Regions from separate parts of the Shewanella halotolerans genome, predicted to be linked through region 3. Evidence: predicted binding sites of a transcription regulator. Region 3 holds the regulator's gene; each other region holds the start of a gene.

The links. Region 3 encodes LexA, which represses DNA repair genes until DNA is damaged. Its sites were predicted from a motif close to TACTGTATNNNNATACAGTA; they were not measured.
Region 1: a site for LexA is predicted at 8,247-8,266, ahead of recA (recombinase RecA). Genes of this name have one in related genera too.
Region 2: a site for LexA is predicted at 2,840-2,859, ahead of K0H81_RS10800 (YebG family protein). Genes of this name have one in related genera too.

What each region holds. Positions count from the first base shown of each region.
Region 1 is NZ_CP080417.1:3,209,631-3,219,778, reverse strand. It holds gene ispD (2-C-methyl-D-erythritol 4-phosphate cytidylyltransferase) at 1-221, shown strand, start outside; gene ispF (2-C-methyl-D-erythritol 2,4-cyclodiphosphate synthase) at 225-710, shown strand; gene truD (tRNA pseudouridine(13) synthase TruD) at 720-1,787, shown strand; gene surE (5'/3'-nucleotidase SurE) at 1,780-2,529, shown strand; gene K0H81_RS14000 (protein-L-isoaspartate(D-aspartate) O-methyltransferase) at 2,526-3,161, shown strand; gene K0H81_RS13995 (peptidoglycan DD-metalloendopeptidase family protein) at 3,208-4,140, shown strand; gene rpoS (RNA polymerase sigma factor RpoS) at 4,218-5,192, shown strand; gene mutS (DNA mismatch repair protein MutS) at 5,476-8,043, opposite strand; gene recA (recombinase RecA) at 8,374-9,435, shown strand; gene recX (recombination regulator RecX) at 9,515-9,967, shown strand.
Region 2 is NZ_CP080417.1:2,526,142-2,536,289, forward strand. It holds gene prc (carboxy terminal-processing peptidase) at 1-1,107, opposite strand, end outside; gene proQ (RNA chaperone ProQ) at 1,139-1,783, opposite strand; gene K0H81_RS10795 (GAF domain-containing protein) at 2,056-2,514, opposite strand; gene K0H81_RS10800 (YebG family protein) at 2,532-2,828, opposite strand; gene K0H81_RS10805 (paraquat-inducible protein A) at 3,073-3,699, shown strand; gene K0H81_RS10810 (paraquat-inducible protein A) at 3,692-4,324, shown strand; gene K0H81_RS10815 (PqiB family protein) at 4,311-6,935, shown strand; gene K0H81_RS10820 (GGDEF domain-containing protein) at 7,039-8,058, shown strand; gene K0H81_RS10825 (class GN sortase) at 8,125-8,919, opposite strand; gene K0H81_RS10830 (marine proteobacterial sortase target protein) at 8,919-10,148, opposite strand, start outside.
Region 3 is NZ_CP080417.1:129,318-139,465, forward strand. It holds gene K0H81_RS00585 (COX15/CtaA family protein) at 1-69, opposite strand, end outside; gene K0H81_RS00590 (redox-active disulfide-containing membrane protein) at 69-620, opposite strand; gene K0H81_RS00595 (SURF1 family protein) at 792-1,547, opposite strand; gene K0H81_RS00600 (DUF2909 domain-containing protein) at 1,546-1,764, shown strand; gene K0H81_RS00605 (cytochrome c oxidase subunit 3) at 1,780-2,655, opposite strand; gene K0H81_RS00610 (cytochrome c oxidase assembly protein) at 2,652-3,221, opposite strand; gene ctaD (cytochrome c oxidase subunit I) at 3,223-4,833, opposite strand; gene coxB (cytochrome c oxidase subunit II) at 4,843-6,408, opposite strand; gene K0H81_RS00625 (cell division inhibitor SulA) at 6,807-7,316, opposite strand; gene lexA (transcriptional repressor LexA) at 7,313-7,930, opposite strand; gene yrfG (GMP/IMP nucleotidase) at 8,049-8,723, opposite strand; gene nudE (ADP compounds hydrolase NudE) at 8,821-9,366, shown strand; gene cysQ (3'(2'),5'-bisphosphate nucleotidase CysQ) at 9,420-10,148, shown strand, end outside.

The sequences.
Region 1 (10,148 bases), 1.6 Mb from region 3:
TGTTTCCCGTGATCAGCCTTAAGCAGAATCTGACTGATGCGCTGGCGGCGCAGGTCGCCATTACCGATGAGGCCTCTGCGATGGAGTGGGCCGGTGGCCAGCCGCTGTTGGTAAGCGGGCGTTTCGATAACATCAAGGTGACCCATCCAGAGGATCTGCAACTGGCGGCGCTCTATCTACAAGCGGCCGCCAGTGACCCCAATTCCAGAACAGGTGAATGACAGATGAATATACGTATCGGCCATGGTTTCGATGTGCATAAATTTGGCGGCGAGTTGCCGCTGATCTTAGGCGGCGTTGAAGTCCCCTATGACACTGGCTTGGTGGCCCATTCGGATGGCGATGTGGTGCTGCATGCCATCTCAGATGCGATTCTCGGCGCCATGGCGCTTGGAGATATAGGTAAACATTTCCCCGATACCGACCCAGACTTTAAGGGGGCCGACAGCCGCGTGCTGCTACGTCATTGCTACCAGCTGGCGCTGGATAAGGGCTATAGGCTGGGTAACCTGGACGTCACCATAATTGCCCAGGCCCCTAAGATGCTGCCACACATTCAGGCGATACGCGAGTGTCTGAGCAAGGATCTTGAAAGTGACATAGAGGCGATCAACGTCAAGGCCACCACCACAGAGAAGCTTGGCTTTACCGGACGCAAAGAGGGGATAGCGGTGGAAGCCGTGGTGCTGATGTGCGCCGCCCCGAGATAAGAGAGAGTTATGACCCCACTACATTATTTGCATGGCGAGCCTGAGGCGAGCGCCGACCTAAGAACCTTCAATAGCGATTTTATCGTGCAGGAGATCTTGCCATTTCTTCCGACGGGCGAGGGCGAGCATCACATGCTGCACATTCGCAAGGAGGGGTTAAATACCGCCGATGTGGCGCGCATGCTCTCAAGCTTTGCCGGCGTGCACCCGAAAGAGGTGACCTTTGCCGGCCAGAAAGACAGACACGCCATCACTGAGCAGTGGTTTGGGGTGCGTATTCCCGGTAAGAGCATGCCAGACTGGCAGTCGCTCAATAGCGAGCAGCTTACCGTGCTATCAAGCGCCCGTCATGGTAAGAAGCTGCGCACCGGCGCCCTGGCCGGTAACCGCTTTATCCTGACTCTAAGGGCCGTGTCTGACATGGACGCACTGGTGCGGCGCATCGAGCTGATTAAAGCCACAGGCGTGCCTAACTATTTTGGCGAGCAGCGTTTCGGCCATGACGGAAAGAACCTGATTTTCGGTCGTCAGATGCTCTCGGGCAAAAAGAAGGTGAAAGACAGAAATAAGCGTAGCATCTACCTCTCGGCGGTGCGCTCTCATCTCTTTAATCAGGTAGTGAGTGAGCGACTTCGTCTACACCAGCTCAATACACTCGATGGTGACTGTGTGATGTTGGCTGGCAGCAAGAGCTACTTCGTGGCCAATCCCTGGGATGAAGCGCTTTATGCTCGTCTGGCGGAAAACGATATTCAACTCTCGGCGCCCATGTGGGGTCGGGGCCAGGCGCTGAGTGAGGCCGAGGCGTTAGCCTTCGAGCAGGGCGTTTGTGGTCAGTATCCTGAAGATCTTGCCGGCCTTGAGCAGGCGGGGCTCAATCAGGAGCGCCGCCCGCTGCTCCTCGAGCCGCAGCAGCTGAGCTATGAGATCCAGGAAGACACCTTAGTGATAAAGTTCGCCCTGCCGGCTGGCAGCTTTGCCACCTCAGTGCTGCGGGAACTGGTGAATTATCAAGATGTCAAAGAGCGGGAATATCAGGCCAGAAAGGCCGCAGCGAGCGAGCAAGCCCATGATTAAGATATTGGTAAGCAATGACGATGGCATCACTGCGCCGGGGATCGCGGCGCTGTCCAATGCCCTGGCGAAGCACTATGAGGTGATGACGGTCGGTCCGGATCGCAACTGTTCGGGTGCCAGCAACTCGTTAACCTTGACTAACCCTTTGCGAATTAATAAGTTAGATAATGGTTATATTTCCGTCAGTGGTACGCCGACCGATTGTGTGCATCTGGCGATTCGCGAGTTTTATGCCCATGAACCGGATATCGTGGTTTCTGGCATCAACGCCGGTGCGAACATGGGGGATGATACCCTTTATTCCGGCACCGTCGCCGCGGCGATGGAGGGGCGTTTCCTGGGCTTGCCGGCGATTGCCATCTCTCTGGTGGGCCGAGAGCTGAAGCACTATGACACGGCGGCCTACTACGCCTGTAAAATAGTCGCCGGTCTGATCGATAGCCCTATCGCGTCGGATCAGATTTTAAATGTGAATGTGCCGGATCTGCCGCTCGATGAGATCAAGGGCATTAGAGTGACCCGTCTGGGCGCCAGACACAGGGCCGAAGGCATGGTGCGTATGCAAGATCCTGCCGGACGGGAGATATTCTGGCTCGGCCCGCCGGGTGAAGAGCAAGACGCCAGCGAAGGCACAGATTTTCATGCCGTGGCCAACGGCTATGTGTCGGTGACCCCCTTAACGGTGGATCTGACCGCGTTTGAACAAGTATCAAAGATAAAGCAATGGATAGAGCAATTATGAATGGGGTAGCCACTACGGCGGCATTGAATCTGGCACGTCACCTTCAGGGGGCGGGAGTCGCTAATGCCGATGTCTTAGCAGTGGTGGCGAAAACGCCAAGAGAACTATTTCTCGATGCGGCCCTGGGCCATAAGGCCTATGAAAATACTGCTCTGCCCATAGGACAGGGGCAAACCATCTCTCAGCCTTATATCGTGGCGCGCATGACAGAACTCCTGTTAGAGTCGCGTCCCAAAAGGGTGCTGGAGATAGGCACAGGCTCTGGCTATCAGGCGGCTATTTTAGCGCAGCTGGTGGATGAGCTATGCACGGTTGAGCGGATCAAGAGTCTGCAGATCCAGGCGCGACAGCGTCTCAAGCGACTCGACCTGCATAATGTCTCCTTTAAGTATGGCGACGGCTGGAAAGGGTGGGCCAACAAGGGGCCCTTCGACGCCATCATGGTGACGGCGGCGGCCAGCAGTGTGCCACAGGCGCTACTGCAACAGCTGGCCGATGGTGGCGTGCTGGTGATCCCTGTCGGCGAGGAGACACAGCAACTGATGCGTGTGGTTCGTAAGGGCGATCAATTTCATTCCCAGACCATAGAGATGGTGAAGTTTGTGCCTTTGGTCAATGGTGAACTTGCCTAGTGGCTGTCATCTGGTGCGCCGACGCTAAGGGAATAGGGGAGCCGCTATGCTAAGCGCCCCGAGTCGGTGGAGGTTTTGTCAAAAGCCAGTAGGTATACTGTGTGCTTTAATGCTTAGCTGTCTGCTGAGCGGCTGTAGTTTTCAGGCCCATACACCTGCTCCTGTGGTGAACGTTAACTCGCCGGTGAAGAAAGCTTATAAAAAGGGTGGCCTCACCTCCGACCACTACAAGGTCAAGCGCGGCGATACCCTCTATTCGATCGCCTGGGCGGCCAACAAAGATTTTTCCGAAATTGCCCGATATAACGGGCTTCGCAAGCCCTATACCATCTATCCTGGGCAGGTTTTAAAGCTTAAATCGACAAACGCTGTTACAAATAGCAAGACCCAGCGTAGCACTCAGGTATTGAGTAAAAAAACGCAACAAAATACAGCTAAAAATCAACCTAAACAAACAGTTAATTATAGTCAGCAGGCTAGCGTCAGTAAAATGGCACCGGCGAAAAAATCGCTTGATCGGGGCGATAAATCTGCGTACGCTGTAACAACTGGTCAACAAAATGTTAACGGCGTTATCCACAAGCCCAGTAGCACCCTACCAAAGAAGGTCCAGCGCTGGCATTGGCCCGTTAAAGGCAAGTTGATCGGCACATTCTCTACCAAGGAACAAGGTAATAAAGGGATTAAGATCGCAGGATCCCGAGGCGATCGCATTCAGGCAGCCGCCGATGGGCGAGTGGTGTATGCAGGAAATGCGCTAAGGGGATACGGCAATCTGGTGATCATTAAGCATAGCGATGACTATCTCAGTGCTTATGCTCATGCCGATAAGATCTTAGTAAAAGAGAAGCAGTTCGTTACCGCGGGACAAACGGTGGCGAAAATGGGACAGACGGGTACCAATAGGGTGATGCTGCATTTCGAGATACGGTATCACGGCAAATCCGTCGACCCACTTAAATTTTTGCCTAAATCATAATTTTATAGGCGCCATTTTGGCAATTGGAGGACAGTAAAGTGCAGTAAATTAGCATGTAAAATTTGGGAGAGCATATTATGGGTCGTAAACAATCTACCGCCGTGGCGGAGCCCTTAGTGGACTTGTCGAAGAATGAGTCTGATCTATCAGTGACCAACAGCAAGGAGGTTTTGAAAGACGCAGAACTAGAACAGCAAGTACAAGATGACTTACAAAAGAACTTAGATGCCACTCAGCTGTATTTAAGTGAAATTGGATTTTCCCCCCTATTGAGTGCGGAAGAGGAGGTTTATTTCTCACGTAAGGCCCTAAAAGGCTGTGAAAAATCTCGCAACCGTATGATTGAGAGTAATCTCAGACTCGTCGTAAAAATTGCACGTCGTTATAACAATCGTGGTTTAGCTTTACTGGATCTGATTGAAGAAGGTAACTTAGGTTTGATCCGCGCCGTCGAAAAGTTCGATCCCGAACGCGGCTTCCGTTTCTCAACCTATGCCACCTGGTGGATCCGCCAGACCATAGAACGTGCCATCATGAACCAAACCCGTACCATTCGCCTGCCTATTCATGTGGTGAAGGAGCTGAATGTTTACCTTCGTACCGCCAGGGAACTCGCGCACAAGCTAGATCATGAGCCAACCGCAGAAGAGATCGCCGAGCAGTTAGACCTGCCAAGCAGCGATGTTAGTAAGATGCTCAAGCTTAACGAGCGTATCACCTCGGTCGATACCCCACTGGGTGGTGACAACGATAAGGCACTGCTTGACGTATTAGCCGATGACGATTGTGTGGGTCCGGATTACAAGGTGCAAGACGACGATATGTCTAAGTCTGTTGTGCGCTGGCTCGACGAGCTGAACAGTAAGCAGAGAGAAGTACTTGCCCGTCGTTTCGGTCTGCTTGGTTATGAGCCATCGACCCTGGAAAATGTCGGTAAAGAGATAGGCCTGACTAGAGAGAGAGTACGCCAAATTCAGGTGGAAGCCCTGAAGCGGCTTCGAGATCTGCTCAGTGCTCAAGGATTATCGGTAGAAGCTATCTTCAGAGTGTAAAAGTGTATCGGGGTGTAGGCTAAAGGTTTGCCGTGGCTTTCTTGTTATCGCCTTTGTGAGCGGTCGGTAGAGACTGAAAGGTGGATAAGCAATGCTAGCGTCTTATGGAGAAACTCGCGGAAAGCGCCTTAAGGTGTAAACCTGTGTCTTGAAGGGCCGACCCCAGAATTAAAAAAAGCGCATCCAAAATGGTGCGCTTTTTTGCTGTCTAGATTTTGTAACTCGCTTTAGCTCTAGCTACTTTTAAGTGCTCAAATAGCTTAGCTTATAGGTGCTCGAAAGCTTAGCGTAGCTGCTTGAGCTCATAGAGAAGATCCAGCGCCTGTCTCGGCGTCAGGCTGTCGGGATCTATGGTATCTAACCTGTCCAGCGCCTGTGAGGTCTCCGGCATGGCCAGACTCAGCTGGGCCTGTCTCAGTTCAGGGAGCCCCTCCTCTCTATCCCGGCTCTCAAGATGATGCAGCTTGTGCTTGGCGGCCTGAACTACCTTGGCCGGAACACCAGCCAGCGCCGCGACTTGAAGGCCGTAACTCTTACTCGCCGCCCCCTCCTGCACCGCATGCATGAAGGCGATGGTGTCGTCATGCTCTATGGCATCGAGGTGCACGTTGGCCACATTTTCCATCTGTTCCGGCAGCTGGGTTAGCTCAAAATAGTGGGTGGCAAACAGGGTCATAGACTTTAAGTTCTGCGCCAGATGCTCGGCGGCGGACCAGGCCAGGGATAAGCCATCATAGGTCGAGGTGCCGCGGCCAATCTCATCCATCAATACAAGGCTCTCGGGCGTCGCGTTGTGTAGTATGTTGGCGGTTTCCGTCATCTCCACCATGAAGGTCGAGCGGCCGGAGGCGAGATCGTCCGCGGCGCCGATACGGGTAAAGATACGATCCACAGGGCCTATGGCGGCCTTCTGGGCCGGTACGAAGCTACCTATATGGGCCATAAGGGTGATCAGAGCCACCTGGCGCATATAGGTCGACTTACCGCCCATGTTAGGACCGGTGACGATCAGCATGCGCCTCGCCGGGTTGAGGCTGACAGGGTTGGCGATAAATGGCGTCTGACTGACGCGCTCGACCACTGGGTGTCTTCCCGCCTCGATATTTATGCCACTTTGGGCCGTGAGTTCTGGCCTGTGATAGTCCAGCTGCTCGGCGCGCTCGGCAAAGTTGGTGATCACATCAAGCTCGGCGGCGGCGCGGGCGAAGGCCTGTAGCTCGTGCAGGCGGGGCATTAATAGATCGAACAGTTCTTCCCATAGCTGTTTCTCTAACGCCAGCGCCTTGCCCTGACTGGAGAGTACCTTCTCCTCATGCTCTTTAAGCTCGGCGACGATATAACGCTCGGTATTTTTTAAGGTTTGTCTGCGCTGGTAGCTCATAGGCACCAGATCCGACTCGCGGCGACTCACCTCTATGTAGTAGCCGTGCACCCGGTTGTAGCCCACCTTCAGAGTCGAGGCGCCGGTGGCAGCCTTCTCCCGGGCTTCCAGCTCGGCGAGGTAGTCGGTCGCTCCCTGGCTGAGTTTGCGCCATTCATCTAGCTCGCTGTGATAGCCCTCTTTGATCACGCCGCCGTCGCGGATCAGCATAGGCGGATTGTCGACGATGGCGCGGCTGAGCAAGGCATGCTCCTCGGGGAAGTCTCCCAGGTGACTCGAGAGCGCCTTGAGGTGCAGGCTGTTGCAGTCAGCCAGCTGCTGCTGTATCTCGGGCAGCAGGGCTAGTGCCTGACGCAGACGGGCAAAGTCACGCGGGCGGGCACTACGAATGGCCAGACGCGCCGTGATACGTTCTATGTCGCCCAGGGCTTTTAGCTGTTCATGCAGGTTCTCGTGATAGCCGTTGTCCAGCAGCTCGTCAATGGCATCATGACGGGCGCGGATGATGTTATGGTTGCGCAGCGGCTCATGGATCCAGCGCTGCAACATACGGCTGCCCATGGGGGTCGCCGTGTTATCCAGTACCGAGGCCAGGGTGTTGTCGCTACCGCCTTGCAGGTTACGGGTCAGCTCCAGATTCTTACGGGTGGCCGCGTCCAGTACTATGCTGTCGCACTGATTGAAGCGGGTGATGGCGTTGATATGGGGCAGGGCGGTCCGCTGGGTATCTTTCACATACTGGATAAGACAGCCAGCCGCCTGTAGCGATAGCCTGACTTCTCCCAGGCCAAAGCCATAGAGATCTTTGGTGCCGAACTGTTCCAGCAGTAGCTTGTAGCTGGTGTCGTAGTCGAACTCCCATTCGGGGCGGCGACGCTTACCCGACAGTGAGGCGATCAAAGCCGGCTCGCTGAAATCTTCGCTGTAGAGCAGCTCCGCTGGATTGGTGCGTTGCAGCTCGGCTTCCAGCGCCTCTTTGCTGGCCAGTTCGGTGACCACGAAGCGTCCGGATGAGACATCCAGGGTCGCATAACCAAAACCCACCTTGCCGTGATAGACGGCGGCCAGCAGGTTGTCCTGCCGCTCCTGCAGCAGGGCCTCATCTGTAAGAGTTCCCGGGGTGACGATGCGAACAATCTTACGTTCTACCGGCCCCTTGGTGGTGGCGGGATCGCCTATCTGCTCGCAGATCGCCACAGATACCCTGAGCTGCACCAGCTTTGCCAGGTAGCCTTCCACCGCATGGTAGGGGATGCCTGCCATGGGGATAGGATCGCCGCCACTCTTGCCACGCGCCGTGAGGGAGATCCCCAGCAGTTCTGAGGCCCGCTTAGCATCGTCGTAGAAGAGCTCGTAAAAATCTCCCATACGATAAAAAAGCAACATATCGGGTGTTTCGGCTTTCAGCGTCAGATATTGACGCATCATGGGGGTGTGCTTTTCAAGATGTTGAGTATCGACGGCGTTCATGAATTAACCAAGGTATCCTGCTACAAAAATGTCTGTCATAGCCCTGCGGCCAGCACAGAATGAATGGCCACAATACTAACAATAAATTGATGGCGGTTGCGCATTTATCCTGTCTGTTTGGATAAATTTAGTGCTAATGCGCTCGGGAAAATTTGACCGGCTTTGGTTAAGGCCGGATAAAAATAATCGCATACAGTACTTGATACTGTATGATTGTACAGTATACTAGGTTGCATATTGAGACAGCCTAAAGCGATGCGGAAACGGTCTGCGGGCTTTAACTTAACGGATACCCCACAGCGCAGCGTCTGTGATTGAGAGGAAAGCAGAATGAAGATTGATGCGAATAAAGAGAAAGCCCTGAGCGCGGTCCTTGGCCAGATTGAGAAGCAGTTTGGTAAAGGCTCTATCATGAAGTTAGGTGAAAACCGCTCTATGGATGTTGAGACTATCTCAACGGGTTCTCTGTCGCTTGACATTGCATTGGGTGCAGGCGGTCTGCCACTGGGTCGTATCGTTGAGATCTATGGTCCTGAATCTTCGGGTAAAACCACCCTGACACTGGAAGTGATTGCCGCTGCCCAGCGTGAAGGTAAGGTTTGTGCCTTCATCGACGCCGAGCACGCACTGGATCCTATCTATGCACAAAAACTCGGTGTGGATATCGATAACCTGCTGTGTTCTCAGCCTGATACAGGTGAACAGGCGCTTGAGATCTGTGACGCCCTGACTCGCTCTGGTGCCGTCGACGTGATCATCGTCGACTCGGTTGCCGCCCTTACGCCTAAGGCGGAAATTGAGGGTGAGATCGGTGATTCTCACATGGGCCTTGCTGCGCGTATGATGAGCCAGGCGATGCGTAAGCTAGCGGGTAACCTCAAGCAATCAAACACCTTGCTGATCTTCATCAACCAGATCCGTATGAAGATAGGCGTGATGTTCGGTAACCCTGAGACCACTACCGGTGGTAACGCACTTAAGTTCTACGCCTCTGTTCGTCTGGATATTCGCCGCACCGGCGCCATCAAGGATCGTGAAGAGGTCATTGGTAACGAGACTCGCGTTAAGGTGGTGAAGAACAAGATTGCCGCGCCATTCAAACAGGCAGAGTTCCAGATCCTTTATGGTGAAGGTATTAACCGTACCGGTGAGTTGGTAGACCTTGGTGTGATGCACAAGCTGATTGAAAAGTCAGGCGCCTGGTACAGCTACAAGGGTGACAAGATTGGCCAGGGCCGTGCCAATGCCGGTAAATACCTGATAGAGAACCCAGAGATTGGCGCCGAAATCGACCAGGCACTACGTGCCATGTTGCTTGGCGGTGGTCAAGCGGTGGCTCAGTCGGCCACAGGCGATGAGAACGTCGACCTGGAAACCGGTGAAGTATTTTAAGCTCGCTGAGTCAACTAAGCCTTGCCTTAAGACTCTGGCTTTGTAATGACAATGATTTTGTTATGACTATGGTTTCTCAATGACTATGTCGGCGATGCAAGTCGCGGTGAGCCTGCTGGCCCGCCGCGATTATTCCCGCTATCAGATAAAGAGTAAGCTGACTCAGAAAGGCTTTCTGGATGGCGAGATAGAGGCTGTTCTTGGTCAATGTGAAAGCCAAGGATATCTCGATGATGCCAGGTTTGCCGGGCTCTTGCTGCGCTCTCATATCGCTAAAGGCCATGGTCAGAACAAGATACGCCAATCTATGTCCCAGAAGGGGCTGACCAAAGAGATTATCGAGTCTAGCCTCAATCAGAGCGACTGCGACTGGTTCGAACTGGCGAGACAGAAGGCTGCTAAGAAATATGCCACTAGCGGCCCCATCCAAGATCAGAAAGAGCGCGCCAAACGAGTGCGTTATCTTCTCTCCCAAGGCTTTGGCTTCGATCAGGTTGCCTATGCCTTAGAGGTCGACCCAGACTTCGACTAATATCCTCATCCTTACCAGGACCAATACTGGGCTCTAGTTCACTATCCTGATCTCGTTTTATCTCCATTAGTACTCAGCCTCTATAAGACCCAATTGAAACTCAGGCTTTTTACGCTTTCTTTGGGGATCCTCGGCTAAAGCACTGGTTGTTCATCTATAGACTGCTTATAATGCTGGGCTA
Region 2 (10,148 bases), 2.3 Mb from region 3:
AATCTTAATCACCCCAACCTTACGGCCGGCGTAATCACCGGTTTCCGGCTCGATCACCTCAGAAGTCGCGGCGCGATCCTCCAGACGGATCTTGTCACGCACTATGGTCACATCGATTGGCTTGGCAGAAGAGCCGCCCTTCTTAGGCAGGATCTGCAGCACGACCTTACTGCCCTTAGGCCCCTTGATCAGCTCGACCACATCATCCAGTCGCCATCCGATCACATCGACGATCTCTTTACCTTCCTGACCGACGCCCACGATGCGATCTTCCGGCGCAAGCTTTTCGCTGTTGGCCGCAGGGCCGCCAGCAACCAGGCTCTTGATCACTGTGTAGTCATCATCCATCTGCAACACGGCACCTATGCCCTCCAGGCTCAAGTTCATCTCCATCTGGAAACGCTCGGCGTTGCGCGGTGACAGGTAGCTGGTGTGCGGCTCGACGCTGCGAGAGAAGGCATTCATCACACCTTGGAAGACATCTTCACTCTTGGTCTGACTCAAACGCTTAATGGCATTGTTGTAGCGCTTCTCGAGCACCTTAACAATTTCATCCCAGTTCTTGCCGGTCAGCTTAAGGTTAAGGGCATCGTACTTGACCCGTTGACGCCACAGCTCATTGAGTTCGGCCTCATCTTTTGGCCAGGCGGCATCTTCTCTGTCGTATTGATAGCTATCGCCGGGGACGTTAAAGTCCATCTCCTTGTCGAGCAAGGATAAGGCGTAGGCAAAACGGTCGTAGCGACGCTGCTGTATCAGATCAAACATCTTGTAGGCGGCAGTGAGATCGCCGCTTTTCAACATGTCGTCGAATTGAGTCGCATAAGGCTTGAAACTGTCGATATCACTCTGAAGCAAGACATTACGGCGATAATCAAGCTGCTTAAGATAGCGGTCGAACACCTGCTCAGAGAAGGCGTCGTCCAGATCGAATCTATGATAATGGGCGCGAGTGAACAGGCCCGTCACTCGCTTACTCGCTACTTTATGTTGCGGCTCTTGCGTTAGAGAGGGCAACTCGCTAGATGGAATACTGGGCGTCAGTGCCCATGCCGAGAATCCTACAAAGATGCTGGCAATGGATGCTGCCAGAGTGAGTTTTCGCATCAACAAGTTACTCCTTTTAAACGATGAACAGTTATAACAGGATATGCTCTACCGGGACTTTTACCGTTAATCCTGAATCTAACTGTACTTGAACATCTTCTTTCTTGATGTCCAGGACAACACCTGCAACAGGCGATTTACCTAGTTTGACACTCACACGTTGATTTGGTTTCAACTCAGTCAGTGTTGCCGGGGTTAAATCCTTTGCCTCAACCTGTGGCTTGGCCGCTTTTGGCGCTGGTTTGTTACTACGCTTAGGCAGTGGCTTCTTGAAGGCTTTCTTCTCTGGCTTAGGACCAGACTTATCTGTCTTCTCTGCTGCCGCTTTCGCCGCACGCTTTGCCTTAGCCTTCTCTTGGCTCTCCTTCAGTGTAGCCTGTGCATGGTCGATATGCTCTTGCTCCAGCTCGCCACACTCGTTGCCGTCGAGATCGACACGCTGTGCCCCAGCCTTAACCCCTTTCAGGTAACGCCAGCTACTGGTGTAACGGCGTAAGGCGATTCTTAATTGCGTTTTACTGACTTTAGAATCATCAGCTAACCTTTCAGCCAAGTCTTGAAACAATCCTATTTTTAGAGGCTTAGTTTCACCTTCAGCGATAAAGCATAAAGGAAATGTTTCATATAAATACGCAAGAATTGCGTTGGTGTCGGTCAACTTTTCTGTTGATTCCATCATTACTTCCACAGTTTAAAAGGGACTACCACCTCGCCGGGTTAACGTCGGCACTGGCGTGTCGTTCATATTGGTTAGACATCGGGTCGCTTATTTGCCTCAGGGCGGCGACCACACAATCCAACATACCTTATCAATTACAGTCAATAAACGCCATGTATTCATTTCAACTAATGAAAAATGTCACGGCGTGTTTTTGAATTCATCAAGCGGCCTATTATAAGGGCGCGCCAGACGAAAGCGACCATCAATTGTGCAAAATTGGTTGTAGTTTAAGCAAATAAAGCCTTTTCCAGACTTTTTACGCAGGACTCTAGCCCCAATTGATCCGCCTCGTCGAAACGAGAGAATGAAGGGCTATCGATATCGAGCACGCCGATCACCTGACCGTCGCGGCGCAGCGGGATGACAATTTCCGAGTTACTGGCGGCATCACAGGCGATGTGGCCGTCGAAGGCATGGACATCTGCGATGCGTTGGGTGATGTTACTCTGGGCCGCGGTGCCGCAAACCCCTTTACCCATAGGAATACGGGTACAGGCCACTTTCCCCTGGAAGGGGCCCAGAACCAGTTGTTCACCTTGCAGCATATAGAAGCCGACCCAGTTAATATCATCCAGATGCTCGTTAAGCAGCGCCGAGAAGTTCGCCATCGCGGTAACGAGATTGTCTTCGCCGCTAAACAGGGCTTCAACTTGACGGGTAAGCGTCGTATAACAAGGTGTACTCATACAAATTTCCTAACAATTTATGTTTTCGTTTCAGCTTTTGATTCTGCTTTTTTCGCAGGTTTCTTAGCCGGTGCAGCCTTTGTCACTGCGCCACCTTTTAAGAGTCCCATGAGCTGATCTTTATGTTCTGCCATGTAGAAACAGAGTTGTTCCAATGCATTTTCATCTAAGCCTAAATCAACTTGCTCGATAAAAGGAAGAAGATTATCCGCGATATCGAGCATCTTATCGTAGGCATCCGCCTCCTTCTTAGATGTGAATGTCATCTTCTCCACCCCTTCTCTGACTACGACAAATTTCGTTATAACTGCCATATCCGCCCTCACACTGTTTTTATATACAGTTGTAGAATCTCATAAATACAACTTCTTATGCAAGTCTCAAACTTTATCTGTTAGAATCTGCTGCACTATTGGCTCCGGATTTGGGAGCCGCCTTATTAGGTATTTCAATAGATTGACTATAGTAATATCTTATAGGCAATAGATTACTGGTCTATATCAAGAAATTTGCACTCTTGCTATGACCTTAGATGACAGGAAGCGCCCCAGAACAGATATGAAAACAGAGGTGTTAGATAAGAGTATCGTTCTCTGCCGTGCTTGCGATCTGGTCGTGAGAAAACGCGCTTTGCCAACGGGTGTGCGGGCCCTCTGCCCTCGCTGCCACACTAACCTCTATGATACTCCTTACTGCTCCATCAACGGCATGTTGGCCCTGTGTATCACGGCGCTGGTGCTCTATTTTCCCGCTAACTTTTTCCCAGTGCTGGAGATGCACTTTCTGGGCAGTATTCGCACCACTACCATAGCCGGTGGTGCCATGGCCGTTGCCTCCCAAGGCTATTGGGTGGTAGGCATCGCCGTATTAGTTGCAGCGGTGATTGCCCCCGGCCTGCTTATTCTATCAATTCTGACCCAGGTACTTATTGTCAAATACCGACTCAAGGTGCCCTTCTTTCGCAACATCTATAAGAAGCTACTGAAACAGCACAGCTTATTGGCCCAGCTCTCCATGCTGGAGATCTATATGATCAGCATCTTCGTCTCGGTATTTCAGCTCTCCGATTACACCGACCTCTATTTCGGTATCGGCACCTTCTGTTTCACTATGCTGTTTATCATGGTGATCTTCATGCAGCGGGAATATGACATAGAACATATGTGGAGTGTGCTGGATGAGTAAGCTCAGCAGGCCTCCCCAGGGCGAATCATTGGGGCTAACCAACTGCCCCACCTGCAAGTTCCTCTGCCATCTGGAACAGGGTAACTGCCCGCGCTGCGGACAGGCGGTGCAGAGCCGGGATCGCACCAGCGTACAGAAAAGCTGGGCGCTGCTGATCACCGCCGCCATCTTGCTGTTTCCGGCCAACCTCTACCCCATCACCATCATGACCAGTCAGGGGCAGGTACGCCAGGACACCATCTTCAGCGGCATCAACCATTTGGTGCATCTAGACCTATTACCTATTGCCATTATTCTGTTTACCGCCAGTATCTTAGTACCCATGTTGAAGATTTTTGGTCTGGCGCTCTATCTTACAGCGATCAGCTATCGCCTGCCGATCTCAAAAAGGACACTCATGGCCGGCTTTCATATCATCGAATGGATAGGCCGCTGGTCCATGCTGGATCTGTTTGTGATCTCCATTACCGCGGCGCTCATTAACATGGGACAGATTTGGGATGCTAAACCGGCGCCGGCAGCCACCGCCTTTGCCTTGGTGATCCTGCTGACACAACTGGCCGCAAAAGTATTAGACACGCGTTTACTCTGGGACCGATTGGAATCGAAAGATGACACAAATTGAAACACCAAAAGTCGTTAAGAAAAAACTCTTCTCTCCCATCTGGCTACTTCCCCTGATCGCCTTGGCGCTGGGGGCCTGGCTGGGTATCAAGAGTATTCGCGAATCCGGCGTCGAGGTGCGCATTCATTTCCCCAGCGCCACGGGAATAGATGTGGGTAAGACACTGGTCAGGTATCAGGGCCTCACCGTGGGTAAGGTTGTTGATATCAGTATTGACGACCAGCTACAGGGCGTTTACGTAGATCTGCTGATGGATTACCGCTCGACACCTTTCCTGCGCGATGAGACCAAGTTTTGGTTGGTGACCCCAAAGGCCTCGATCACCGGCGTCGAGGGGCTAGATGCCCTCTTCTCGGGCAATTATATCGCCATTCAACCTGGCGAAGGGGATTACAAAAACGAATTTACCGCCGAAGATCAGGCCCCGCCTGTGGCGCCGGGCTCAGACGGCTTGATGATAGAACTCACCAGCGCATCGCTCGGCTCCTTAGATGTCGGCTCCCAGGTGTTTTACCGTCAGATCCCTGTTGGCAAAATAGTCAGCTACCGCCTGGTGAACGACGACAGCATCCTCTTCAATGCCTATATAGAGAAAAAATATGCCCATCTGGTGAAGCAAGACTCACGCTTCTGGAACGTCTCGGGCCTAGCGCTGGACGCCTCGCTTTCAGGCATCAAGGTCAAGACAGAGAGCCTGTCGGCCATACTCGCCGGCGGCGTCAGCTTCTCATCCCAGGGCAGCAGCGAACAGGCTAGCGTCAATCAGACTTTCACCATCTTCGAAGATAAGGAACATGCCCTCGGTGGCATCACCTTTAGCCTCACGGCCGACGATGCCGATAGCCTGAGCACGGGCGCCGACATCGTCTATCGCGGCATCAGTATCGGCCAGATCACCCAGACTCATCTAACCGAGTCGGGTGTGCGCTTCGATGCCAGCATCGCCACCCAATATGCCGATCTGTTAGGCACAGACAGCCAATTCTGGCTCGAAGGCGCGGATCTTTCCCTCAGCGGCATCAAGCATGCCAGCCGTTTGGTGACCGGCAATGTGGTGGCCTTCCTACCGGGCAGCGGCGAACACCAGACCAGCTATCCACTGCTGGCCAAGGCACCGCAACACTCGCAATCGCCACTCATGCTCAGCCTAAACGCCGAGGAGAACCCGGGGATCAGCGCCGGCGCCGAGGTGCGCTATAAACAGCTGCCCATAGGTCAGGTAGATAGTGTCGAGTTCAAACCTGACTATTCGGGTCTCGCCTACCGCATCCAGATCTGGCCCGAGTTTGCCAAGCTTATCCATCAGGGGAGCTACTTCGTTGCCGAATCGGCCCTGGCCATCGATGCCTCACTGGACGGCGTGAGCGTAAACACAAGGGATCTGACCACACTTACCAAGGGCGCCATCAGCCTGGTACAGGGCCGCAGCAAGAAGACCGCTAACCCTAGCCAATCGCTACCGCTATTTGCCAACGCTAAGCAGGCCGAGAGCTATCTCGCCAAGCAGAATCGTCTCAAGATAGTGCTGAGTAGCCCAGATGGTGCAGGTCTCGCCGCCCACTCCCCCATCTACTACAAGAAGATGCTGATCGGTGAGGTGCAGGGAGTCAACTGGCGCGCCAGCAGCGAAGACTTTGCCATCGAGCTGGGTATCGACAAGCAGTTCGCCTCTCTGGTTAAGCCAAGCACCATCTTCTGGCGTAACAGCGCGCTAAGCGTCGATGCCAGCCTCAATGGCGTTAAGGTTGACGTGGCGCCGCTGGAAGGCGCATTAAAGGGTAGCGTCTCCCTTGGGCTGCTGGAACAAGATGATATCGGCAATCAGAGCCACCTCTATGGCTCAGAGACCTTGGCCCGCGCCAAGGCAACCCCCATTAGCATAGAGTTCGATGCAAGTACCCGCCTGAGCAGTCACGCACCTATCCGCTATCAGGGCCATCAGATAGGTGAAGTCGAGCGGGTCAAGCTGTCACAGGACTTACACAGCGTCAGCGTGGATGCCTACCTCTATGGCGACTACGCCGCGCCTTTCCTGGCAGACGATGCCCAGTATTTTATCGTCGATGCCAACATCTCGCTTTCCGGTGTCACCGCCGCCGAAACTCTGATCACTGGCCCCTATGTGTCTGTGCTACCAGGCCAGAGTGGCAATCAAGTGCATGACTTTATGGGCAGCGTCGAATCGCCCACCCTGCTCAGTCAAGATGCCCTCACCTTCACCCTGATGGATGACAATTTGGGCTCGGTCAAGATAGGCACACCTATCATCTTCCGCGGCATTAAGATTGGCGAAGTCAAACAGGTGCAACTCTCGGCTACGGGCACTCAGGTAGAGATGACGGCGCAGATTGCCAAGGGCTATAGCCACCTGGTCAACCAAAGCAGTCAGTTCTGGGATCTCTCCGGCATCAAGGTAGATCTCGGCCTCTTCTCCGGCGCGCAGATAGAAACCGGCTCCCTTGAGACCATTATCGCCGGCGGTATAGGCGTAGCGACCCAATCCCCCACCACAGCCAATAACCGTATCGGCCAGCATCAGGTCTTTAGCCTGCAGAGCAAACTGGATCCCACTTGGCTAAAATGGGCGCCAAATCAACAAAGTCCTAACTAGGCCTCTCTATTATTGAGAGACAAGGCGTCACTTTGGTGGCTATGCTATTAGTAGCCACCAGATTTGCGAGCCGCCGTCCAGACCAGCTTACCCAGGAGTCGATATGAGCAAAGATTTGCTGCGCGAAGCCGCAATCAATCTCAAGAGAGCCGTCCCCTTGATGTTAAAGCATCAGATCCCGACGACCCCCACCAACTATGCACTCTGGTACGCCTACGTAGGTCAGCAAAATCCAGAACTCATCACTAAGATGGACAGGATTGTCAATGAGTACAACACCTGTCCGCCGGTCACAGCCGAGCTACTCTATCGCGAACATATTGCCGATCCCAGCGAGGTCAACGTACTCAACATGCGCCAAAACCTGGAGGCCATGACCATAGAGCTGTCGCAATCGATCAAGGATACCAACCAGGACGCCACCGTCTTTCAGCAGCGGGTGGACAGTAACTTCAATCGCCTCAATCGCATCGAGGAGGAGGGTCTGAGCCTGGAGAAGGTGTTGGGGCTGGTGCGGGATCTGGTGAAGGAGTCAGACGATATTCGTCAGAGTACCGAATATTTTACCGGTCGTCTCGACAAGGCTCAGGAAGAGATCGCCGCGCTTAGAGAAGCGCTGAAACGCTCAGAGCAAGACGTCTATCATGACGCGCTCACAGGTGCCCTCAACCGCCGCGCCTTCGACCAAGATCTCAAGGGCCTGCTGGCTCAGTCCCCCGAAGGCACCTGCCTCATCTTGGCCGATGTGGATCACTTCAAGAGTTTTAACGACACCTATGGCCACCATCTAGGCGACAATGTGTTAAAGGCGGTAGCTAAGCGCCTCAACGAGTCTTGCCGCGACGGGGTCAAGCTCTACCGCTATGGCGGCGAAGAGTTTGCCTTAATCGTGCCAAACAGCCATCAACGCAAGGCGCGCCATCTGGCCGACGCCATGCGTCGAACGCTTGAGAAGATCTCCCTCAAGGACAGACGCAAAGATCAGACAATCGATAAGGTCAGCGCCTCGTTTGGGGTGAGCGAATGGCAGGCGAAAGACACCTTCGAGTCGCTCATCGAGCGCACAGATAGCTTTCTCTATGACGCCAAACGCCTGGGGCGAAATCGGGTGATGCCGCTCTGATCCCTATTCGATGAGCACTGATCCCTAATCTGTGAGCGCTAAAGGCTAATCTGTGAACGCTAGTCGCTAGGATTGGAGTTGCCCCGATTGCTGACGTAACTGAGGGGACAGATATCGCTGGGGCGACTGAGGCACATTAGATAGCTCAGTTTCCTCCGAGATAGTCGGCGTATCCGGCGATGCGGGCAGACGCGTTGCCAGCGCCTGCTCTCCCGCCTTATCCCCTGTCTTCTCTCCCGCCTTTTCTCCCGCACCCTCACTACGCATGGGCTCGGCGATCACCACGAAGCGCTGACGACTCTGGCCGCCCAGGCTGTCGAAGGGATAACAGGTGACTAAGGTCAGACGCAGCGCATCTTCTTGGGCAAGCAGCGCGGTGTCTTGCTCATCCACCACCTTAGTCCCCAGCACCCGATAACTTATGGTCTCTGCCGAGGCATCCTGCAGGGCGATCACCTGACCCGGATAGATCCCCTCGAGTCTGGCGAAATGAGTGTCCCTGTGACCGGCGATAACCGTGTTGCCCCAATGATTGATTTGATTATCCGCCAGGATGGCGGCGGGTCCGAAGGCCAAATTGCGCCCGGAGGCGCCCGCCAGCACATAAAGCGGCGCGCCGCGACGCCGCCCCTGCTCGTCCTCAAAGTGCAGCTTGGCGATCGGGTAGGTATCGGCCCAGCTCCAGGGCTTATGGGCTTTACGATCCGCTAAGGTTCTGTCCCATGCCCGCTCAATCAGAAACTGGGCAAAATGTGCCTTGGCTTGCATATAGCCTCCTTTAAAGATCAGTGTCATCGCCGCCATCAAGGCGGTCAGAAGCAAAACATGCCTGAGTCCCAGGCGTCTGCGACGATTCATCATCAGGCCTCCAAACGTCTGCGCCAAAGCCCGCGTAGGCAGGGCAGATAACTCACCCAATAGGCGCCGATCAGCAGTAACATCATGGCGCCCAGTGCCAAGTAGAGACGACTCTCGGTGGCGGTCTGTGGCCACTGATTTTGCATCGGCATAGGGGCTGGTTTAAACAGCTCCATGGCATCCATAGCCTCGGGGCGTGATGGCGTCCTATCCACAGCCACCAGGCTGGTATAGGGGCTGACCAGGTGATAATCCATCGCCAACCGGGTCACGCTCTCTTTTATCGCCCCTTGATTCTTGGCGTTTTTACTCAGCTGCAGGCTGGCTATCTGGTTACGCGCCCAGATAAGATCTATTCCTCTGGGCTTATCGCCCCCCGTCAGGGCCAGGCGACGTTGCCAGTTCTTGCCATCGAGATCGCCCGAGATGATCAGGGCATCGCTGCGCGCTCGCTGCGCGGGCGTGAGTCGCAGTGCCACCATGATGGGCTCATGGGCATAGAGATCGCCTATCTGCACCGGCCAATAATCGGGAATCGAACCATCGTCCAGCGTCAGAGTCACATCGCTGATCTGCGGCGATTCAATCTTCTCCAGCAGCTCACCTATCTTGGCATCCACCTCGCTTATCTTACCCACATAGGTGTAAGTGCCCCGCCCCGCCCTGGCCGCGCGCTCCATAAAGTAGCCATTGGGCGCCGCGCCTATGCCCACGGTAAACAGCCGCTGGCGGCCGATATTGGCGGCGATCAGCGCAAACAGTGAGGCCTCATTGCCCACGGCGCCGTCAGTGATAAATACCACCTGCTTCAAACGCTCTGCCGATGAGATGGGCGACACACCGGATTCTGGCTGACTCAAGGCCCGCAGCAGCGCCGGGGCCATCTCGGTGCCGCCATCGGCCTCCAGGCTCTGCACGAACAGATTCGCCTTGCCCAGGTTGGCCGCGGTGGCTGACAAGGCTACCGGCGACAGGCTGCGCACGCTGCTGTCAAAGGCGATCACATTGAAGGTATCTTGGCTGCCGAGGCCGGCTAAGGCGTTTAAGATGGCCGACTTGGCCTGGGCGATAGAGTCCCCCGTCATTGAGCCAGAGGTGTCGATCACCAGTGTCAGCTCTCTTGGCAGGCGCACCCTCGCCTTATCCTGGGGCGGCATCAGCATCACCAGGGCGTAGCTGTCTTGCGCCTCTTTATCACTCGCTCGCGCCTCTGCCGCTTGATTCGCTTTCGC
Region 3 (10,148 bases):
GTAGGCGCCCATCAGGATAACGCACAGGGTAAAAACCAGGGTGAGTTTGAGTAGGGATGTCATCTGCATTAGCCGACCCTCGACAGTTTAAGCATCTTTCTTAAGTCGGCGATCATCGCCTTACCCAGCATCAGCTGGGCCTGCTCATCTTCAACCTGGGCATAGCGCATCACCAGGGAGCCCAGGGGATCCACTATGATGATCTCTTCCCGAGTTAGCATCTGGCTGAGCGCCTCGGTAGCCTGGGCTGTGGTGAAGCTGAACTCACTCTCCTGCAGCGCGGCGAGATCGCTTTCTGCCTGCAGCAGTATGATGGGGTTGACCCTGTGTTGGTCCCGTCCCAGGGCGATCTGGCTCTGATGCAGTATGTAGAGTCGGTTCATGCAGGCCTGATCACATTGGGTCGGCAACAGGTAGATCATCTGCCAGTGCTTGGGCATGGGGTTGGCCATCGCCAAGCGGGCGTAGTTGGTATCGGGCGGCAGGAGTTCGCCCTTGTTGGTGACGCCACCATGGTAGAGATTCAGACTCAGCACCAGCTTTGCCACCGCAACGGGCAAGACAAATACCAGTAGCAAGATCAGTAGGGGTTTTGCGCCTCGGCTCTTTGGGGATCTCATCTTAATCCTCTGTTGATTATTTTATGGGTTAGCGCGTGCCAGACACCGAAAAATATCAACTCCCCGAGACGGCTAGGAAGTGACCATTTACCTGGGTGAGCCCCCGTTAATTTGGGGTGCCTATTGTTTAACCTACAGGGTCAGCTGGTTTTGCGCAACAAGTTACGGCACTCATTTGTTTTTTCTGGATTTTTCATTTTTCCTCTTAAATATCAGAAGGTAAGTCATAAGCATCAGAAATACGGTCGCCATGGAAAACCACTGTAGTGCATAGCCCTGATGCTTCTGGGCACTCATGGGGATCGGCTGCCAGGGATGGGGTAGCGCGCTGCCCGGAATCGTCTCGGGTTGGAGTATGGCGGGGGCGAGCGGCAGCCCAAGTGTTTGCGATAACTCAGGCAGGTTAAGGTTCTGGATCCGCATGGGGGAGCCCGTTTCGGCCATCAGATGCTGACTCAAGGGGTTGCTGGCTCGCTGATAGACGCGACCGCTCAGTGTTTCCTCTCGGCTTAGTTTGGTTAATTGGGGCAGTTTCTGTCTGTCCAGGCCGCTGTCGATAAAGCCAAGCTCGACCAGCAGCAAGGGAGTATCGGCCTCGATCTCGGTCTCGACACGCATCACCTGATAGGCAAGATAACCGACGCGGCCCTCATATACCTGGTTGTCTAGCAGTATGATGGGGGCATCCACAGGTGTCGCCTTGACCTCCAGACGGTAGCCGGTGAGGGACCCGCGCTCGGCTAAGACGAGCAGACTCTGATAATCCAGCGGCGCGGCGGCCTGCTTGAGGGTGAGCGCCTGTTGCAGCGCCTGCTTCTCGGCGGCCCTGTCTAACTGCCACAGTCCCAGCTTGACCAGAATGGTGAATACCAGCAAAGTAACTAAAACGAGAAAAATCGTGCCACCGCGAACCGTGGGAGCCTTCATGAGCGAAATACTGCTATTTAAGATCGTCTTAGTACTGCTATTGGTCTTCATTATCTTTAATCTTGGCCGGGCCTTATTTGTTTTGGTGAAGGGAGAAGGCAAGGCGCCCATGAGTCAGTATCTGGGGCGACGTGTGCTCTTCTCTGTGCTGGTGGTGATCCTGTTGTTGGTTGCTCTGGGACTGGGGGTCATCACTCCCAATCCCAGACCCTATTAGTCTCTCGATTCGTCGCTAAAGCACATAGACGAATACGAACAGGCAGAGCCAGACCACATCCACAAAGTGCCAATACCAACTGCCCGCCTGGAAGGCGAAATGCTTATCCGGCGTGAAATGCCCCCTCAGTACCCGCAAGAAGAGCACGAACAGAAAGATAGTCCCCAGGGTCACGTGCATGCCGTGAAATCCGGTGAGCAGGAAGAAGGTATTACCATAAACGCCAGAGGAGAGAGTCAGCCCCATCTCCTGATAGGCGTGGGCATACTCTTTTGCCTGGAGGAAGAGGAAGGCAAGACCTAAGAGTATGGTGATGCCTAGCCAGAGGGTGAGCGCGGTGCGTTTGCTCTTCTCCAGGCTCACATGGGCGAAATGCAGAGTTACCGACGAGGTCAGCAGTATGATGGTGTTGTAAAGGGGCAGACCCGTCCAGCCCATGGCCTCCGTCTTGGTGCCGTCCGGTGTGGTGACCAGAGGCCAGACCGCCTGGAAATTGGGCCAGAGCACTTCGTGGGTCATGGCATTGTTCGAGGCGCCACCGAGCCAGGGCACGGCAATGGTTCGGGCATAGAGCAGGGCACCGAAGAAGGCGGCAAAGAACATCACCTCGGAAAAGATAAACCAGCTCATTCCTTGGCGGAAGGAGCGATCCATCTGTTTAGAGTAGAGGCCAGACATGGACTCGCCGATCACTGTCCTGAACCAGCCGAAGACCATGTAGAGGATGACGGCGATCCCGGCTGTAAGGATATAACCGCCGCTAGTCTGCTCCGTCTGTAACTGCTGTACATAACTGCCGGCGCCATAGGCGATGAGGAAGAGGCCGAAGGCACCTATGATGGGCCAGGCACTCTGGGCGGGGACATAGTAGTGTTCATGTTTGCTTGTCATTTCGAAGCTCCTTGCTCAACATCATCTACGTACCCCTTGTCGGTGATGTTGTATAGCGTATAAGAGAGAGTCAGTGTCGAGATCTGCTCGGGCAGCTCGGTATCGACATAGAAGATCAAAGGTAATTGCGCATCGGCATTGGCATCGAGTTTTTGCTGGTTAAAGCAGAAGCACTCTGTCTTGTGGAAATAGGCCGCGCCCTGTCCCGGAGAGACAGAGGGAATAGCCTGTCCGACAATCTGCTGCGCCGAGAGATTTTTGGCGTGAAACTGAGTACGAATCACCTCACCCGGATGCACCTGAATGCGTTTCATCTCAGGGGCGAAGACCCAAGGCATATCTTTCTGGGTCTGTGCCATAAATTCGACCGATACGGTGCGGCTGGTGTCTATGGTCACCGCCTTATATTCGGCGGCGGTCGATTGCGTCTTACCATTGATGCCTAATTTTTCACATAGCACATCGTATAGAGGCACCAAGGCGAATCCGAAGCCGAACATGCCCACGCAACCTAATAGCAGCAGGCCGATCAGCTTACGGTTGGAGTACGCCTTAGTGTCCGTCATGCTATTTCACCTCAGGTGGTGTCGAGAATGAGTGGTAGGGGGCCGGACTCGGCAATGTCCACTCCAGTCCCTCGGCGCCATCCCAAGGCTTGCTGGGTGCTGGCTCGCCGCCGCGGATGCACTTGATCACCACCACCAGGAAGATCAGCTGAGACAGGCCGAAGGCGAAGCCGCCGATAGAGACAATCTGGTTGACGTCGGCAAACTGAATCGAGTAGTCCGGAATACGTCGCGGCATGCCCGCCAGCCCTAGGAAGTGCATGGGGAAGAAGAGCACGTTCACAGAGATCACCGAGCACCAGAAATGCAGCTTGCCGAGCTTCTCGCTGTACATATGCCCGGTCCACTTAGGCAGCCAATAGTAGGCCGCCGCTATGATGGAGAAGATAGCCCCCGAGACCAGCACATAGTGGAAGTGGGCCACGACGAAGTAGGTGTCGTGATACTGGAAGTCCACCGGCGTGATGGCCAGCATCAGACCGGAGAAGCCGCCTATGGTGAAGAGTATGATAAAGGCCAGTGCAAACAGCATGGGCGTCTCGAAGGTGAGCGAGCCGCGCCAGAGAGTGGCGACCCAGTTAAATACCTTCACCCCGGTCGGCACGGCGATCAACATGGTGCAGTACATGAAGAAGAGCTCGGCGAACACAGGCATACCTGTGGTAAACATGTGGTGCGCCCAGACCAGGAAGGAGAGGATCGCGATACTGGCGGTGGCATACACCATGGAGGAGTAGCCGAACAGCTTCTTGCGGCTGAAGGCCGGTACTATGGCGGAGATGATGCCGAAGGACGGCAAGATCATGATGTAGACCTCGGGATGGCCGAAGAACCAGAAGATATGCTGGAACATCACAGGGTCACCACCACCGGCGGCGTCGAAGAAGCTGGTGCCGAAGAACTTGTCGGTCAGTACCATGGTCACTGTACCGGCGAGTACCGGCATCACGGCGATCAACAAGAAGGCGGTGATCAGCCAGGTCCAGACGAACAGTGGCAGCTTCATCCAGCTCATGCCCGGAGCGCGCATGTTGACTATGGTCACGATCACGTTGATGGCACCCATGATGGAGCTGATACCCATGATGTGCACCGAGAAGACAAACAGCGCCGTGCTATCCGGGCTATAGGCCGTCGACAGCGGGGCGTAGAAGGTCCAACCAAAGTTAGGCCCGCCGCCCTCCATAAACAGCGAGCTGAGCAGGATCGCAAAGGCGAAGGGCAAGATCCAGAAACTCCAGTTGTTCATCCGCGGCAGGGCCATATCCGGCGCGCCTATCATCATAGGGATTAGCCAGTTGGCGAGGCCGGTAAAGGCTGGCATCACGGCGCCAAACACCATGATGAGGCCGTGAACTGTGGTCATCTGGTTGAAGAAGTTGGGCTCCACCAGTTGCAGACCCGGCTGGAACAGCTCGGCGCGGATCACCATGGCCATGGCGCCGCCGGTTAAGAACATGATGAAACTGAACCAGAGATACAGGGTGCCTATGTCTTTATGGTTGGTGGTAAACAGCCAACGCTTTATGCCCGTCGGGTGCTCCTCGTGGTGGGTCGAATGTTCGCCAATATGAGTGGCATCCATATCTGCTTCACGCGTTATTGCATTCATAATGCCTCCCTATTGACCCTGTTGATTGACGTCTGTTGCCTGAACCATGTCGCCTGTGTTGTTACCCCAGGCGTTGCGCTCATAGGTGATCACCGAGGCGAGTTCCTGTGGCGTTAACTGGCTGGCGAAGGCCTGCATGGCGGTGCCAGGCTTACCGTGAAGCACTATGTCTAGGTGATTCTCAACTGGCCCTGTGGCGATGGCGCTGCCTTTGAGTGCCGGGAAGGCGCCGGGTAATCCCATGCCTGTGGCCTGATGACAGGCGGCGCAGTGGCCGAGATAAACCTGCTCTCCCTTGGCCATCAGCTCATCCATGGTCAGATCGTCTAACACAGGTGCTTGAGATTCCTCGGCGACGGAGTTTGCTGCCGCACTGGATTCGGCCGTCGGGGTAGGTATAGATTGAACCGCTTCGGCAGCTGCATCTGCTCCTGTGTTAGCGCCGCTCGATGCGCCTGAGTTTGCCTGGTTGACATCGGCTGCCTGCACCGTATCGCCCGTGTCGTTACCCCAGGCATTACGCTCGAAGGTGACCACTGCGGCTATTTCTGTAGCGGTGAGCTGCTGGGCGAAGGCCTGCATCGCTGTGCCGGAGCGGCCATGTAGCACCACATCCAGGTGATCGGCGACAGGGCCCTTGATGATTGGGCTGCCTATGAGTGACGGGAAGACGCCAGGTAAACCGGCACCATTTGGCTGGTGGCAGGCGGCGCAGCGCGCCATATAGACCTGTTCGCCCTGAGTCATCAGCTCTTCTTTCGACAGGGTCTTCGACAAGGCTGCCTGCGCCTCGGCGGCGGCAGCGCTGGCCTGTGCCTCCTGCTCGACAATCCAGTTGTCGAAATCGGCTTCGGAAAGTACTTGCACCACGATTGGCATGAAGCCGTGATCCTTGCCGCAAAGTTCGGCGCACTGGCCACGGTAGATGCCTGGCTTGTCGATGCGGGTCCAGGCCTCGTTGATGAAGCCTGGGTTAGCGTCTTTCTTCACCGCGAAGGCCGGTACCCACCAGGAGTGGATCACATCCTCCGAGGTCATCAGGAAGCGGATCTTACGATTGACCGGCAGCACCAGTGGCTTGTCGACCTCCAGCAGATAGTGTTCGCCTTTGGTCTCCTTACCTTCTATCTGTTCTCTGGGGGTCGCCAGTAGGCTGTAGTAGCTGATGTCTTGGTCAAAATAGCTGTAGTGCCATTTCCATTGGGAACCTGTGATCTTGATGGTGAGATCGGCATTGCTGGGATCTTCCATGGCGATGAGGGTCTTGGTGGCCGGGATGGCCATGAGGATCAAGATGACAAAGGGAACGAGCGTCCAAGCGATCTCTACCTTAGTGCTCTCATGAAAGTTTGCCGCGACGGCACCCTTGGAGCGCCTATGGTTGATGATGGCGTAGATCATCACCCCAAAGACGACTAGGCCTATGGCACAGCAGATATAGAGAATCGTCATATGAAGGCTAAACACCTTATTGCTGATCTCTGTGACCCCTGATGTCATGTTCAGGGGCATATCTGCTGCGAGTATGGTGGGCGTAAATAGCAACGCCAGCAAACAACACAACACTTGCTTCACTAGACTTCTCCTCTGTCAATTGCGAAGGCAACTACAAAGAAGAGCCACACAGTATGTCTCGGCTCTATGCAAACTCTTCAGTTCCCAAAAAAGCAACGATGACTTCAAAGTGCGTCGGTGGTGAATCTCTTGTTCTGCTGGTGGTGACCACGCTTGCACTTACGGCTGAATATATCAGACCAATTTCAGCTTCCGTAGGCGAGGTAGTACAGGTTCATTTTCGCCGCTCAAGCCGACAACCAAATTGTGCGATATAACAAATAATCGTTGATATCTCTTACTAACTTAATGGCTGTTTAAATATTGATCAAGATCACTTTTATTTTATTTTTCTAAACAAAACAGACACAAAAACGCCCCTGGCGGGGCGTCTGTATGGAAAGGTAAAGCGCGGAATATCAATGCAGCGAACTGAACAGACTCAAGGTCTGGCCGCCGAGATCCTCTTGGGGAAAAGGGTTGGCAGGTAAGTGACCATTCGCATCTTCGATTACCACCCCCAGGGCGCGGGTATTCTTGGCAACTATCTGTAGGCGACGACTGTCACGGGCATCCAGGGTTTGTGCCCAGCAGATCACCGCACTGGATGTACCACTTGTGAGGGCTTTTTCCATCGCCCACAGGGTTTCGACCTCATCCTTGGTGTGTACCAAGAGGATGCGATCCATACGCACACCGCCGTCGGCCAGCATCTGCTTGTAGCCTATATTAGGTGGGCTGATTAACACCACCCATTGTCCCTGCTGACTGAGTCGAGCCAGTTCCGGGGTGAGGGCCTGCAGCTCCTGCTTGCCCTGGGTCGAACTTGCCGTAGTCGAGATAGTGTTGCCATCGCCGCGCTTTAGTGAGCTGTCGAGATCGACCCACAGTCCTGGATGGCGTGGCGCCATGCCCATTAGGTTGTTCATTGCCAGTCTCCATTTCGAATAACGCCGACGGCCAGGCCTTCGATGCTCAGGCTCTGGGTGGTGAGGTCCACCACGATAGGGGAATACTCTTCATTTTCGGCATGCAGATAGACGGTACTGCCACGTTTCTCGAAGCGTTTAACCGTTACATCATCTTCCACGCGGGCCACGACTATCTGGCCGTTTCTTGCCTGTTCGACCTTATGTACCGCCAGTAGGTCGCCCTCGAGAATACCTATATCTTTCATACTGTCACCCCTGACGCGCAGCAGAAAGTCGGCGCTGGGGCGGAACATGCTAGGGTCAACCTGATAGTGTTGTTCCACATGCTCTTGGGCCAGGATAGGCTCACCTGCGGCCACCTGACCTATGAGGGGCAGGCCGAGATCTTCAGGCTCTTCCTCTTGGGTCAGCTTGATGCCACGTGAGGTGCCGGGCATGATCTCGATGCAGCCTTTCTTGGCCAGGGCCTTGAGGTGTTCCTCGGCGGCGTTGGCGCTCTTAAAGCCTAATCGACGCGCAATCTCGGCACGGGTAGGCGGCATGCCCGTGTCGGCTATATTGCGTTTTATCAGATCTAAAATCTCGGCTTGTCTTGGGGTTAAGGGTCTCATGATTAATCCTGTCTTTCCATACAGTACCTGTCAGTATATACAGTATTTTATACAGTGCAAGTATTAACCAGATTTTCTCCCAATCCCATCAAGCGATTAGCGCCTAAAGTGTGATTGATTAGCCGAGATGCGTCTGTTCAAGTGAGAGCAGTAGATGATGGTAATCGTCGATGGCGGGGAAGTCGGCAAACTGCTTGTGAGGCTTCTGGCTGTCGGGATTCTTGATCCCCAGCTGGTAGCCAACGCCGGCCTGCTTGGCCGCCTGCAGTATGGGCTCGCTGTCGTCGATAAACAGGCAACGGCTGGGATCCAGGGAAAACTGACTAAACAGGTGACGCCAAAATTGTGGGTGTTCCTTGGGATAGCCGGTTGCGTGACTCGAGAGCATCTCATCGAGTCCGTTAGCCAGCTCTGTATGCTCGAGTTTCAGTGCCAGACTGTGTGGGTGGGCGTTGGTGACCAAGATGCGCCGCTTGCTGTGTCTGGCCAGTGCGGTGAGAAAGGGCATGCTGTCCTGACGCAGCTGGATCCGGTCGACCAGAGTGTGGTGCAAAGCCAGAATGTCCAGACCCAGCTCCTGTTGCCAATATTCCAGGCAATACCACTCCAGGGTGCCGAAGACCTTAGCATAGGCTGTCTCCACTAGTTGCTGAGCCTCGACCTTAGGGATCTGCCTTTGTTCACACAAGGCTTGAGGTACCAGACTGAGCCAGAAATGGTTGTCGAAATGCAGATCCAGCAGGGTGCCGTCCATATCCAGCAGTACGGTATCTATCTTATTCCAGGGAAACATAAATCGAGTAAAAAAATTCCTTGGTTTGAGTTGTGGATTAGGCCCATCATAGTAAGATTGAGTGGTTAAGCAAACGCCATTTTTATCAGGAAGTTTCATGCCGGACAAAAAGCCGCAGATCCTACATGCCGAAGTTGTTGCCCAGAGCCGTCTGTTTCAGATAGAGCAGGTGCATTTAAAATTTTCGAACCAGGTTGAGCGTCAGTATGAGCGCATGAAGGGCAACGCCCGCGGCGCCGTGATGGTTGTGCCTGTGCATGGCGAGGAGTTACTGCTGGGGCGCGAATATGCGGCGGGCACCCACAGCTATGAGCTGGGCTTTCCCAAGGGCCTGGTGGATCCCGGCGAGACTCATGCCGAGGCGGCCAACCGTGAACTCCAGGAAGAGATAGGTTTTGGCGCCCGTAAGCTGACCCATCTGATGGAGTTGAGCCTGGCGCCTGGCTACTTTGCCAGTAAGATGCAGATCTTCGTCGCCGAAGATCTGTATGAGAGTCGATTAGAGGGTGACGAACCTGAACCCATAGAGGTGGTACGCTGGCCATTGAGCCAGTGGTCTGAGCTGTTATTAGAAGATGATTTTTCCGAATCTCGAAGCGTTAGCGCCTTGTTTTTGGCACAGAAACATCTAAAACTAAAGTAGTTAATTCAAATTTTCATATTAGGCATTGCCAGATGTAGGCTGTTGGAGTTGTGATGAAGCCAGAAGAGTATGTTGAGCAGGCGATTTCGATTGCCATCGAGGCGGGAGAGGCCATTAAAGGGATCTACCTCGAGGGCAGTTTTGACAAAGAGGTGAAATCCGACAATACCCCGGTAACCTCAGCCGATATCGCGGCCCATAAGATCATCTCTTCCCAGCTAAGCAGCCTTACCCCTGAGATCCCCGTCCTCTCAGAAGAAGCGGCCGACATTCCCTTTTCCCAGCGCGCCGACTGGCAGCGTTACTGGTTGGTTGACCCTCTCGATGGCACGGGTGAGTTTATCGCCGGTAGCGGCGACTTCTCGGTGATCATCGCCCTGGTCGAGCACAACCGCCCCATCATGGGAATCGTCTATGTGCCCATGACGGGTGTGGTCTACTATGCCGTGGCAGGCCTGGGGGCCTATAAGCGTAGCAGCAAGGGCGAGGTGCGTATCGCCAGCAAACAGCTGACCAAAGACGATGAGCCCTGCCTTCGTCTGGCGGTGAGCCGTCGCCAGGATCCTCAATCTGTGTTGAAGCTCTTCAATCATCCTAAGCACTGTGAGCTCGTTGTGCTGGGCGGTGCGGCGTTAAAGAGCTGCCTGGTGGCAGAGGGCCGCGCCGACTGCTATGTGCGCATCGGCCCAACCGGCGAGTGGGATACAGGCGCGGCGCAGATCATCATCGAAGAGGCTGGCGGCCAGGTGATGGACCTCGAGCTGCAGCCGCTGAGCTACAAC